One region of the Williamsia sp. SKLECPSW1 genome, then DNA from elsewhere that is predicted to be linked to it. Evidence: riboswitches for the same ligand, from Rfam matches in the RefSeq annotation. Region 1 holds a riboswitch; the other holds the start of a gene.
The links. Region 1 has a riboswitch for cyclic di-AMP ahead of ACXVUM_RS12390 (transglycosylase family protein). Riboswitches for the same ligand answer to the same signal wherever they lie in the genome.

Region 2: it holds a riboswitch for cyclic di-AMP, as region 1 does, so the genes downstream of both, ACXVUM_RS20245 (C40 family peptidase) here and ACXVUM_RS12390 (transglycosylase family protein) in region 1, are expected to answer to the same signal.

What each region holds. Positions count from the first base shown of each region.
Region 1 covers NZ_JBTGLI010000001.1:2,635,439-2,641,265, reverse strand. Annotated here, with positions in the region: gene ACXVUM_RS12405 (flavin reductase family protein) at 1-487, shown strand, start outside; gene moaA (GTP 3',8-cyclase MoaA) at 487-1,581, shown strand; gene ACXVUM_RS12395 (MoaD/ThiS family protein) at 1,578-1,853, shown strand; cyclic di-AMP (ydaO/yuaA leader) riboswitch at 2,299-2,425, shown strand; gene ACXVUM_RS12390 (transglycosylase family protein) at 2,436-3,062, shown strand; gene ACXVUM_RS12385 (molybdenum cofactor biosynthesis protein MoaE) at 3,361-3,792, opposite strand; gene ACXVUM_RS12380 (molybdenum cofactor synthesis domain-containing protein) at 3,789-4,262, opposite strand; gene moaC (cyclic pyranopterin monophosphate synthase MoaC) at 4,255-4,683, opposite strand; gene ACXVUM_RS12370 (hypothetical protein) at 4,742-4,936, opposite strand; gene ACXVUM_RS12365 (helicase-associated domain-containing protein) at 4,979-5,827, shown strand, end outside.
Region 2 covers NZ_JBTGLI010000003.1:182,055-187,881, forward strand. Annotated here, with positions in the region: gene ACXVUM_RS20235 (hypothetical protein) at 1-877, opposite strand, end outside; gene ACXVUM_RS20240 (NlpC/P60 family protein) at 894-1,934, opposite strand; gene ACXVUM_RS20245 (C40 family peptidase) at 2,096-2,680, opposite strand; cyclic di-AMP (ydaO/yuaA leader) riboswitch at 2,695-2,864, opposite strand; gene ACXVUM_RS20250 (hypothetical protein) at 2,978-3,190, opposite strand; gene ACXVUM_RS20255 (DEDD exonuclease domain-containing protein) at 3,388-5,205, shown strand; gene ACXVUM_RS20260 (Lrp/AsnC family transcriptional regulator) at 5,202-5,477, shown strand; gene trpD (anthranilate phosphoribosyltransferase) at 5,505-5,827, opposite strand, start outside.

The DNA of each region.
Region 1 (5,827 bases):
CACGGCGTTGCGACGCGCCTACAGCTGCTTCCCGTCGGGCGTCGTCGGTGCCTGCGCCGAGATCGACGGTCGACCCGTCGGGATGGCGGCCAGCTCGTTCGCGACCGTCTCGCTCGAGCCCGCACTGGTCTCGCTGTGCGTGCAGCACACGTCGACGACGTGGCCCCGGCTCCGGTCGGCGCCGAGCCTGGGGCTCAGCGTCTTCGCCGCGGACCAGGAGGCCCTGTGCACCCGGCTCGCCGGCCCGGCCGACCACCGGTTCGACGGGTTCACCCCGCTCGTCGCCGACACCGGGTCGATCTTCGTCCCCGGCGCGGCGGCGCTGCTCGACTGCACCGTCTACGACGAGGTGCCCGCAGGCGACCACGTGCTGGTGCTCCTGCGCATCGAGGCGCTCGACGCCGACCCGTCGGTCGACCCCCTGGTGTTCCACGCCAGCACCTTCCGTGCCCTGGAGACCCGCACGGAGACGTCTACGCTGGGGTGATGACCACCACCGGCCTGGGGATGCCCGTCGCGGCGCCTCCACGACCGACGGACGTCACGGGGATGCCGACCGCCGGTCCGATGACCGACACGTTCGGACGTGTCACCCGGGACCTGCGTGTCTCGGTGACCGATCGGTGCAATCTGCGCTGCACGTACTGCATGCCCGCCGACGGCCTCGACTGGTTGCCCGACTCCGCGCTGCTGTCGGCGTCGGAGATGGTGCGACTCATCCGGATCGCCGTCACGCGGTTCGGGGTCGGCGCGGTGCGGTTCACCGGCGGCGAGCCCCTGCTGCGCCGCGATCTCGTCGACATCGTCGGCGCGGTGCGTGACCTGCCGAACGCCCCCGAGGTCTCGCTGACGACCAACGGGCTGTCGCTGCGGCGGCACGCGCAGGCCCTCGCCGACGCCGGCGTGGGACGTGTGAACGTCTCCCTGGACACCCTCGACCGTGAGCGCTTCGCCGCGATCACCCGGCGCGATCGGCTCCACCACGTCCTCGACGGCCTCGCCGCCGCACACGAGGCCGGACTGCGTCCGGTGAAGGTCAACGCCGTCCTCGCCCCCGACGGCGGTCTGGACGACGCGCCCGCGTTGCTCCGCATGTGCCTGGAACACGGGTACTCGCTGCGCATCATCGAGCAGATGCCCCTCGACGCCGACCACGCGTGGTCGCGGTCGCGGATGGTGACCGCCGCGCAGGTCCACGAGCGGCTGTCGCGTGACTTCGACCTCGTGGCCGACCCGGAGCCCCGCGGCGCCTCTCCGGCGCAGACCTGGCTGGTCGACGGCCACACCACCGTCGACCGTCACGGACACACCGTCCCGGCGCGCGTCGGGATCATCGCGTCGGTGACCCGGCCCTTCTGCGGCGACTGCGACCGGACTCGGCTCACCGCCGACGGTCAGGTACGCACCTGCCTGTTCTCCACGGTCGAGACCGATCTGCGCGGATTGCTGCGCTCCGGGGCCGACGACGAGGCCGTCGCGCAGGCCTGGCGGGTCGCCTCGTGGGGCAAACTGCCCGGTCACGCGATCAACGACCCGTCGTTCCTCCAGCCGGACCGTCCGATGTCGGCGATCGGCGGATGACCGCGGACCATGCACCGCGGGTCTTGTCGCTGCAGGTGCGCTACTTCGCCGCGGCCGAGGCCGCCGCGGGCCTGGCCTCGGAGGTGCTCGAGGTGGATCCGTCGACGACGCTCACGCAGCTCTGCGCCCGCCTGGGTGACGCCCACCCGGGGTTGGCGCGCGTCCTCGAACGCAGTTCGTTCCTGCGCGACTCGGTGGTCGTCCGTGAGTACGACGTGCCGCTGAGCGGGGCATCGGTGATCGAGGTTCTCCCGCCGTTCGCCGGCGGCTGACGATGTCCGACCGAGCGCTGACGGGGTCGGCGTGTCCGACTCATCCGGAGTGCGAATTCGGGTGCGCCACAATCTCTACGGCCTCATTCGGTCCGCCCACACGGGAATTCTTCCCGCAGCGTGTCGCGAGAACTGTGAGGTTCTTCACATCACGATGCGGTCACGGTACGGACACAGGACGGGTATCGACGCCGTCACCTGCACGGACGCCGACACACAGCCGATACACAGCCCTGACACGCGAGATCGTTTGTCCGTCGAAGGTATGACTCCAGGCGCGTGAGGACGTAGCGTCCGTGACGGCCACAGCAGTGGTCGCCACAAGCACAGGTCCCGTTCATCGCGCCGAACCTCGTTCCACGGACGGGACCACGTCAGACCAGACTTCAGGAACGAGGACGGGGGACCCACCTCGCCGACGGACACCACACGGTGGACGGAGTCGACGAGGATCGGGCCGGACGCGACACGACGCATCCGATCCCTTGGGGTGAAGCTCCGCGATGCGGAGCCGGGCAACCTCTCAGCCCGAACCCGACAGCTCACCTCGCAGGCGCGTGGGGAGAGGAAACACAGCAACTCATGTCCGGACGTCATCGCAAGCAGTCCTCCGCCACCCGCACCGCCGCCAAGGTCGTTCTCACCTCCGCCGTCATCGGCGGCGGCGCCAGCGCCTTCTTCGGTGTCGGTTCAGCCTCCGCGGCCACCGACGCCCAGTGGAACCAGGTCGCCCAGTGCGAGTCGGGCGGCAACTGGGCCATCAACACCGGCAACGGCTACCAGGGCGGTCTGCAGTTCAGCCCGAGCACCTGGGCCGGCCACGGCGGCACCGAGTTCGCACCCTCTGCGAACCAGGCCACCAAGGAGCAGCAGATCACGGTCGCCGAGCGCGTGCTCGCCGGCCAGGGCAAGGGCGCATGGCCCGTCTGCGGCACGGGCCTCGGCGCCCCGACCCCGCGCACGGCCCCGACCGACCTGCCCAAGGCCCCGCAGCTGCCGACCGTGCAGGACGTGAAGGATCAGGCCGCGAAGACGACCGACGACGTGAAGAAGCAGGTCGACGAGATCGTCACCAGCGCCCAGGAGAAGGGCAAGATCGATCCCGCGATCGTCGGGCTCTGGGAGCAGGCCAAGAAGAGCGGCCTGCAGCTCACCGCCGACCAGATCGCCCTGTTCAACCAGAACAAGGATCTGATCCCTTTCCAGTGATCACCCCGGTGATCCGGTAGGGCCTCACAGACGAAGGGCCCCGCACGAGACCTCAGGTCCGTGCGGGGTCCTTTTCCATTCCCGTCTGATTCCCATTCCATTCCCGCGCCTCCGCGCACCCACCCGTCGAGTGGGCGCTACCAGACGTCGAGTGGGCGCTTCCGGACGTCGAGTGGGCGCTTCCGGCACGCGAACCCGGTCACACTGCCCGGTCGACGTCCGGAGCCGCCCAACCGACGTCCGGAGCCGCCCACTCGACGAGGTGGACGAGCCGTGCGGCGGCCGCGGGGATCCCGGATCAGGCCGAGCCGACCCATTCGTCGGTGCCGTCGGCGAAATGCTGGTGTTTCCAGACCGGCAGGGCGGCCTTCACGTCGTCGACGAGACGCGAGCACGTCTCGAACGCCGCCCGACGATGGTCCGCCGCGACAGCCACGACGAACGCGACGTCGCCGATCGCGAGATCACCGACGCGGTGGGACACCGCGACCGCCCGGACACCCTCGGACTGCGCGGCGACGCCTCCGACCACCTCGGCGAGGACATCCGGCGCGCTCGGATGGGCCGTGTAGTGCAGTGCGCGCACCGAGCGCGCGCTGTCGTGGTCGCGGACGGCCCCGGTGAAGCAGACGACGGCTCCGGCGGAGTCGTCGGCCACGAGTCGCTGGTGCTCGTCGGGATCCAGGATCTCGTCGGTGACGACGGTCCGCACGACGCGGGCTCCGGTCATCGGTGGTCGCCGCCGCGGATCTGGTCGACGGCATGGGCCAGGACGGGGTCGAGAACGGCCAGCCCGTCGCGGACACCCCCGGTGGAGCCCGGGAGGTTCACGATCAGCGTCGTCCCCGCGATGCCCGCGACACCCCGGGAGAGCACGGCGGTCGGGACCTGGTCCGAGCCGGCAGCTCGCACCGCATCGGCCAGACCGGGGATCTCGCGGTCCAGAAAGGTACGCGTCTGCTCGGGTGTCACGTCGGTGGGGGTGAGGCCTGTGCCGCCGGTGGTGAGGACGAGGACCGCGCCCGCCTCCAGCGCCGTTCGCAACGATCGGCCGACGGCTTCCCCATCGGCGACGACGTCGACGTGGACGTCGTAGCCGCGCTCGCGCAACCACGACTCGATGATCGGTCCGGTGCGGTCGGGGTAGGTCCCCGACGCGGCGCGTGTCGAGGCGACGACGACGTGGGCGAGGTCAGTCACGCGTCCACCGACCGTGCTTCCCGCCGCGCTTCTCGACGAGGCGGATGTCGGTCATGCTCGCGCGGGGGTCGAGTGCCTTGACCATGTCGTGCAGGGTCAGACCGGCCACGGCGACGGCGGTCAGGGCCTCCATCTCGACACCGGTGCGATCGGCCGTGGCGGCGGTGGCGGTCACCTCGACGGCGTCGTCCCCGACGCGCAGGTCGACGGACACCGACGACAACGCCACCTGGTGGCAGAGAGGAATCAGATCCGGGGTGCGTTTCGCGCCCATGATGGCGGCGATGCGCGCGGTGGCGAGGACGTCACCCTTGGCGACGGAGCCGTCGGCGATGGCCGCGACGACCTCGGGGGTGGTGCGAAAGGTCCCGGCCGCCACCGCGACACGGTCGGTGACGGGCTTGGCGCCGACGTCGACCATGCGGGCGGCGCCGTCGGCGTCGACGTGCGACAGCCGACGAGCCGGGTCGGTCACGGCGTCAGCGATTGACCGTGGTCTTGGCGTGCACGTACGGCAGCTGCTCGACCGGGAGCGGGAACTCGGTCTCCCCGAACGGCGACAGCGCGCCGGAGATGGAGGCCGCGAACTCGGAGACGGCGTGCTCGTGGTCGCCGTCGTCGCTCTGGGGCCACCCGTTGTCGACGTAATGCTTCTTGCTGCTCTTCTCGGCCACGGGCCCATTCTGCCATGCGGGGGTCTCCCTATGATCGTTGAGATGACCTCGTCCGAGCAGGCACGCCGTCCGGCGTCGGTGTCCACGCCGGACGCCCTCGCCGACGACCTCTCCGCCCGCTCCGACGATGCTCTCGTCGCGCTGCTGGCCGCGCGCCCCGATCTGGCGAGCCCGCCGCCCGCGGGTACCGCGGTCCTGGCCCAGCGTGCGCTCGCAGCACCGTCGATCAACCTCGTCGCCGACGACCTGGACCTCCTCGGCGTCGCGGTGCTGGAACAGATCATCCGATTGTGTTCGCGGGCGGCGGGTCGTCGTGGTGACGAGGCGCCCGGCGTCGGGACGACCACCACCGCCGAGGTGCTGTCGGAGCTGGCGGGCCGCGCCGACGAGATCGACATCACGGCACGGATCGGCCTCCTGCGTGACCGCGCCCTGGTGTGGGGACCCGACGACGCGCTGCGGACAGCGGCACACGCCCCCGCCGCGCTGCCCGGTCGTGCACTGCACCTCACCGGTCCGCTCGCCGCACTCGACACCGACGAGTTACGCGCCCGCCTCGACGGCCTCGGTGACCGGGAACGCGAACTCGTCGAGACCCTGGCGCAGGGTTCTCCGCTGGGTCGGACCCGCGACGCGGCGCCCGGTGCGGAGCCGTCTCGCCCGGTCCCCCGACTGCTCGCGCTGGACCTCCTCGCCCGCGTCGACGATCAGACCGTCGAGCTCGCACCCGTCGTCGGCGCACTGGTCCGCGGCGAACGCACCACCGGTCCGCGTGATCTGCGCGAGCCGCCGCTGCAGGCGGCCGGAGGCGCCGTCGCCACGACCGGCCGCCGCGCCGGGGTGAAAGACGTCGACGCCGCCGCCGGGGGCGAGGCGTTGGAACTGCTCCGC
Region 2 (5,827 bases), on a different contig from region 1:
GGGCGCTGACGCCGGTGTCGTCGCCGGACACCGTGGCCGCGGCGGCGGCCGCGGTGTCGCCCTGGGTGCGGGCGAGCCCGGAGAAGGCGGCACCGGAGTCGGTCGCGATCACCACGGCGCGGCGCGGCCACTGGCCGCCCCAGAACGCCGACACCGCCCCGACCGCACCGGGGAGCGCTGCACGGATGCGATCACCGAGTCCTCGACTACCCGGGTAGTCGAGGACCACCGAGGTGCCGCCGGAGGTCGTCACACGCTGCGCCCGGACACCCGGGAAGTCCCAGAACTGGGCGCGCGGTGACCCGGAGCCGAGGACGGGGCCCGCGTCGCCGACGACGGTCCACCGGTCTCCGTACCGGGCCATCACGAGTGGACGTTCGATGGTGGTCGGGGCCTCGTCGACGCCGGCGAACTGGTACCGCAGCACCGCGGGCACGACCCACGAGTCGGAGCTGCCCTGGGCGTCGAGTCGCTGCTGCAGCTCGGCGGGTACCGGGATCTCCCCCAGCTGACCGCGATCGCCGAGCTGGCCCGACTCGTCCGACTCACCGGTGTCGCGCTGGACCCGATACTCCAGGGTGCTGATGCCGACGGCACCGATGGCCCGGGCCGTCTGCGCCACCGAGTCGCGGAAGGCCGCCGTGGCGGCGGGGTCGACCACGGCGTTCGCCGCGGAGACGTCGCCGGCGCGATCGGCCCGAGCGAGGGCGGTCAGTGTCGCGAGGACCCCCTGCTCCCTGTCGGCCTCGTAGACGTTCAGCGTCGTCGACGACGACGCGGACGACGGCGCGGGCGTCTCGGATCCGCAGGCGGACAGTCCGAGGACAGCGACCACCCCGGTGGCGACGACCGCGAGGACGCGGCGGCGTGTGGCCACGCCGTGGGAACCCACCTCAGTAGCGGCGCGCGGCTTTGAAGGGCCCGGCGTCGTCGAGGGGGACCACCTTCACCGGCACGCCGAAGGTGGAGGCGTGCACGACGTACCCGTCGCCGACGTACATGCCGACGTGACTCGCGTCGGCGTAGTAGATGACGAGGTCGCCGGGACGAAGGTCCTTGCGGTCGACCGGCGTGCCCCCGGCGAGCTGCGCCTCACTGGATCGCGGCAGCGTCTCGCCGGCCTGCTTGTAGGCCCACACCATGAGCCCGGAGCAGTCGAACTGCGCCGGTCCGGTGGCACCCCAGACGTAGGGGTCGCCGATTCGCGTCAGGGCCGCCTGCACCGCGACGATCCACGGGGCGGTCCCGCGCGGGATCAGCGACGGGTCGAAGGTGATGTCGGGTCCGCGCAGCGCCGCGAGCTGTTTGCCCGTGAGCGATTCGTAGACGGCCTTCACCTGGGCGATGTTCAGCTGCAGGTCGGTCTGCTTCCGCTGGAGGCCCGCCCGGGTCGCGTCCACGGCCGCGACGGCCTTCGCCGCCGTGTCGCGGGCCTTCTGTGCCGCCGCCCGGGCCTTCGCCGCGTCGGCGGACGCCGCGCGGTACGCGCGGACGTCGGCCGACGTCTGTCGGGACAGCATCTCCAGGCCGGACATCTGGTCGAGCAGGGACTGCGGGGAGTCGGACACGAGCACCGCGTACAGACGGTTCACACGCGCACCGCGATACGACGCGCTGACCAGGGTGTCGACCCGGTCCTGCAGGACGTCGAGTCGACCGGACAACGCCGCCAGCCGCTTGTCGGCCGCGCCGACCGCGGCATCGGCGGACCGCAGCTCCGCGTTCTTCGCGTCGAGCTCGATCTGGGCGTTGTGCATCGCCTCGGACGACTGCTCGGCCTCACGCCCGAGCGACGTGTAGCGGGCGAGGAGCTGATCGGGGTTGCGTGTCACGGGATCGGCGCCGGACGGTGCCGCCAGGCACACGACGCCCACGGCGACGAGAAGGGTCGCGACACACGAGACGACGCCGCGCACGACACGTTCTCCGACCATCACGAGTGCTGCTTCACCTTCGAATCCGTTCGTCCCCCGACACGCCCGACGGGGCCGACTCGCGACCGTACCCCCCGGCGCACCGGAGGAACGATACGGCCATCACCGCGGCTGCGGTGATGGTTCGCCTGAACCACCACCCGCCGGTCGATCAGGGTCTGTCAGTACCGGCGCGCAGCGTAGAAGTCGACGCTCTTCAGGCTGGCCTTCGACACCGGGACACCCTCGGTGAGCGAGTGCACGATGGTGCCGTTGCCGATGTAGATGCCCGCGTGCGAACCGCCGTTCATGATGATGACGTCGCCGGGCTCGAGGTTCTTCTCCGCGACCGGGGTGCCGCCGCCGAGCTGGCCGTAGCTGTCCCGGGGAATGGTCTTGCCGGCCTGCTTGTAGGACCAGTAGACGAGACCCGAGCAGTCGAAGGCGGTCGGCCCGGCAGCGCCGTAGACGTAGGGCGAGCCGATGCGGGTGAGGGCGGCCGATGCCGCGCGCTGACCGATCGCGCGGGTCGGCGCGAGGTTCGGGGCGGTCTCCGGGCCCTTGGGCTTGGCCTTGAACTGCGGCGGGATCTGGTTCTCGGTGACACCGGGGATCTCGAAGGTGCCGATACCCGGAAGGGTGATGGGGGCCGCGAGGGCCGGACCGGCCCCGGTCGCCACGGCGCCCAGGGTGATGGTCCCGGCGAGGACCGCTCCCCGGGCGGTCTTCAGACCGGTGTTGGTGCTCTGTGCGCGGTGCTTCGCCACGTACGGGTTCTCCTCGGTTCTTCCTCGACCGCCGACCGGGTTAGCTGTCGGATTCGGGCCGGAAGAGTGGCCCTACACGGAGTCCGTCGTCTGACGGAAGCCGCGATTCACCCCGAGTCGGACTCACGTCCGTCAGTGATGGTTCCCCGGTACGCCCCGCAGGGCGATTGAGCGGTGACCCGGCGGTCCGACTCGGTGTGAGGCGGGCTGCCCGCAAGGTCTCGGAAAGGTTACGAAACCGTGTGTCGATCTGTCCACCGCGACACACATCGGTGACGACGGCGTTCCGCGGACCGGTCAGCCGGCTCGCCTGGACGCGAGATCCGTTACCGGAGAGCGCTTCTCGGTCACGATGCGGGACCGCCGGGCCGACGGGGGCGTCAACCCCGCCTCCACCAACACCTCGATGGCGGCGCGGATGTCGTCGACCTCGCGAGGAGTCGGGTCGACCGGGCCGTCGAGGTCGTCGTCGCTGATCACCGCGCCGCGCACGGGGATGAGCACAGTCATGATGCAGCCGTCACAGGCCCGGCCGCGGCCGGGGCAGGTGGCACAATCGATCCGCATTGTGATCTCCGTCTCAGTCGGGAACTCCGACGTCGTCCCGCCGTGGCGGTCCGTCGTCGCTCGAGAGGGACGCTAGACACGCCCACCGACACGTCCGCCCGGCGACGAGGATGTCCGACGGTCGAACTAGCGTTCGCCTCATGCGTCACGCAGACCACACGAGTACGGCGGCGGTGCAGCTCACGCTCGACGCCGACGTGCCCCTGAGTGCCGAGACGTTCGTGATCGTCGATCTCGAGACCACGGGCGGCAGCCCGGGACGCGACCGCATCACCGAGATCGGCGCCGTGAAGGTCCGGGGCGGTGAGGTGCTCGGCGAGTTCGCCACCCTCGTCGACCCCGGATGCGCGATCCCGCCGCACATCGTGCGGCTCACCGGCATCACCGAGGCGATGGTCTACCGCGCACCCCCGATCGAGGAGGTGCTGCCCGCGTTCCTCGAGTTCGCCCGCGACGCCGTCGTCGTCGCCCACAACGCCCGCTTCGACACCGGCTTCCTCCGCGCCGCCGCAACGGCCACGGGACACACGTTCCCCGCCCGTCGCGTCCTGTGCACCGTCCGACTGGCCCGACGGGTCCTCACCAAGGACGAGGCCCCGACCGTGAAGCTGTCGGCCCTGGCGCGTCTGTTCTCGGTGTCGACCACACCCACACACCGCGCCCTCGACGACGCGCGCGCCACCGTCGAGGTGATGCACGCGCTGTTCGAGCGGATCGGCAACCTGGGGGTCGGCACGTACCGCGAGCTGGTCGACTTCCTGCCCGGCATCCAAGCGGCACACCGCGCCAAGCGGTCGATGGTGGCCGGGCTCCCGACCACTCCCGGCGTCTACCTGTTCCGCGGGCCCTCCGAGGAGGTCCTCTATGTCGGGACCGCGACGGACCTGCGTCGTCGCACCGGGCAGTACTTCACGGGCGCGGAGACCCGGACCCGGATGCGCGAGATGATCGCGCTGGCGACCCGCGTCGACCACGTCGAGTGCGCCCATCGCCTGGAGGCCGGGGTCCGCGAGCTGCGACTGCTCGCCGCCCACCGCCCCGCCTACAACCGCCGCTCGAAGGCACCGCACGTCGGGTGGTGGGTGACGCTGACCGACGAGCCGTTCCCTCGGCTCGCGGTCACCCGCACGCCGCGATCGGTGGCCGTCGGTCCGATCCGCTCCCGGGCCGATGCCCGGGATGTCGCCGACCTGATCGCCGGCTGCTGCGGGCTGCGGACCTGCCGACACCGGATCGCCGCGTCACGCCGTCACGACTGCGCGAGCACCGCCGACGGCCGCATCCCCGTCGGCGGCTGCGCGGGCGCGGGGACCTCGACGGACGTCGAGGGTTACCGCCCCGCCGTCGAGCGCGCGCGGGCTCTCATCGTGGGCCACGACGACACCCCGTTGCGGTCGGTGCTGACGCGCATCGCCCACCTGGCCGGTGTCGAGATGTTCGAGACCGCGGCGCGGCTGCGGGACCGTCTCGCACTGACGCTGGGCGCGCTGGAGCGCTGTCAACGCCTCGCGGGGCTCTGCGCGGTCGCCGAACTCGTGGCCGCCCGCCCCGACGGCGACGGCGGCTGGCAGCTGGCCGTCGTGCGACACGGCCGGCTCGCCGCGGCAGGGGTCGCCGCGCGCGGTGTGCCGCCGCTCCCCGTCGCTCAGGCGCTGTGTGCGTCCGCCGAGACCGTGGTCCCGGAGGCGGGCCCGCTCACCGGTGCGTCGTCGGAGGAGGTCGCGCTGGTGTACCGCTGGCTGACCGAGCCGTCCGTCCGGATCGTCTGCGGGACGCACGGGTTCGCACTGCCCGTGCGGTCCGCGGCCCGGTGGTCGGACTGGCGGGACACCGTCGCCGTCGCCCGGGACCGGGCCCGCGAGCTCCGCGGCACCGACGACCACGGACGCGACTCGTCCCCCGCCGCGCGGCCGACGACCCCGACGCCGTCCCCGCGCCGCCTAGAGTTGACCGGGTGATCACGGCCATCGTCCTCATCTCCGCCGACGTCCACGCCATCGACGAGACGGCCCAGGCCGTCGCCGAGGTCGACGGTGTCCGCGAGGTCTACTCGTGCGCGGGCGACGTCGACCTGATCGCCATCGTCGCCGTGCGCGACCACGAACGCGTCGCCGCGGTCGTCACCGGGACGATCAACAAGCTGCCGGGTGTGCGCCACACGGCGACGCACATCGCGTTCAAGGCCTACTCGAGCGCCGACGTCGAGGCGGGTTTCGCGATCGGCGAGTGACCGCGACCTCGGCCGCGCAGCCGTGGGTCACGGCCGGAAGGCCGCCCACCGCGTCAGCAGCGACGCCGCCGCACCGTCGTCCACCGTGGTCGCGGCCCGGGTGATCGCCTGCGTCAGGCGATCCTCGAGGTCGGCGGCACCGTCAGCGGCGTCGAGACCATGCCCCGCGAGCGCGAGGTCGTGGGCGACGATCGCACCCGCCGCGTTGAGCAGGACGGCGTCCCGCACCGGACCACGCTCGCCGGCGAACACCGCGCGCGCCACCGAGGCGTTGCGCTCGGCGTCACCGCCGCGCAGGTCGGCCGGGTCGCAGAAGTCGACGCCGAGCCGGCGTGGGTCGAGACCGAGTT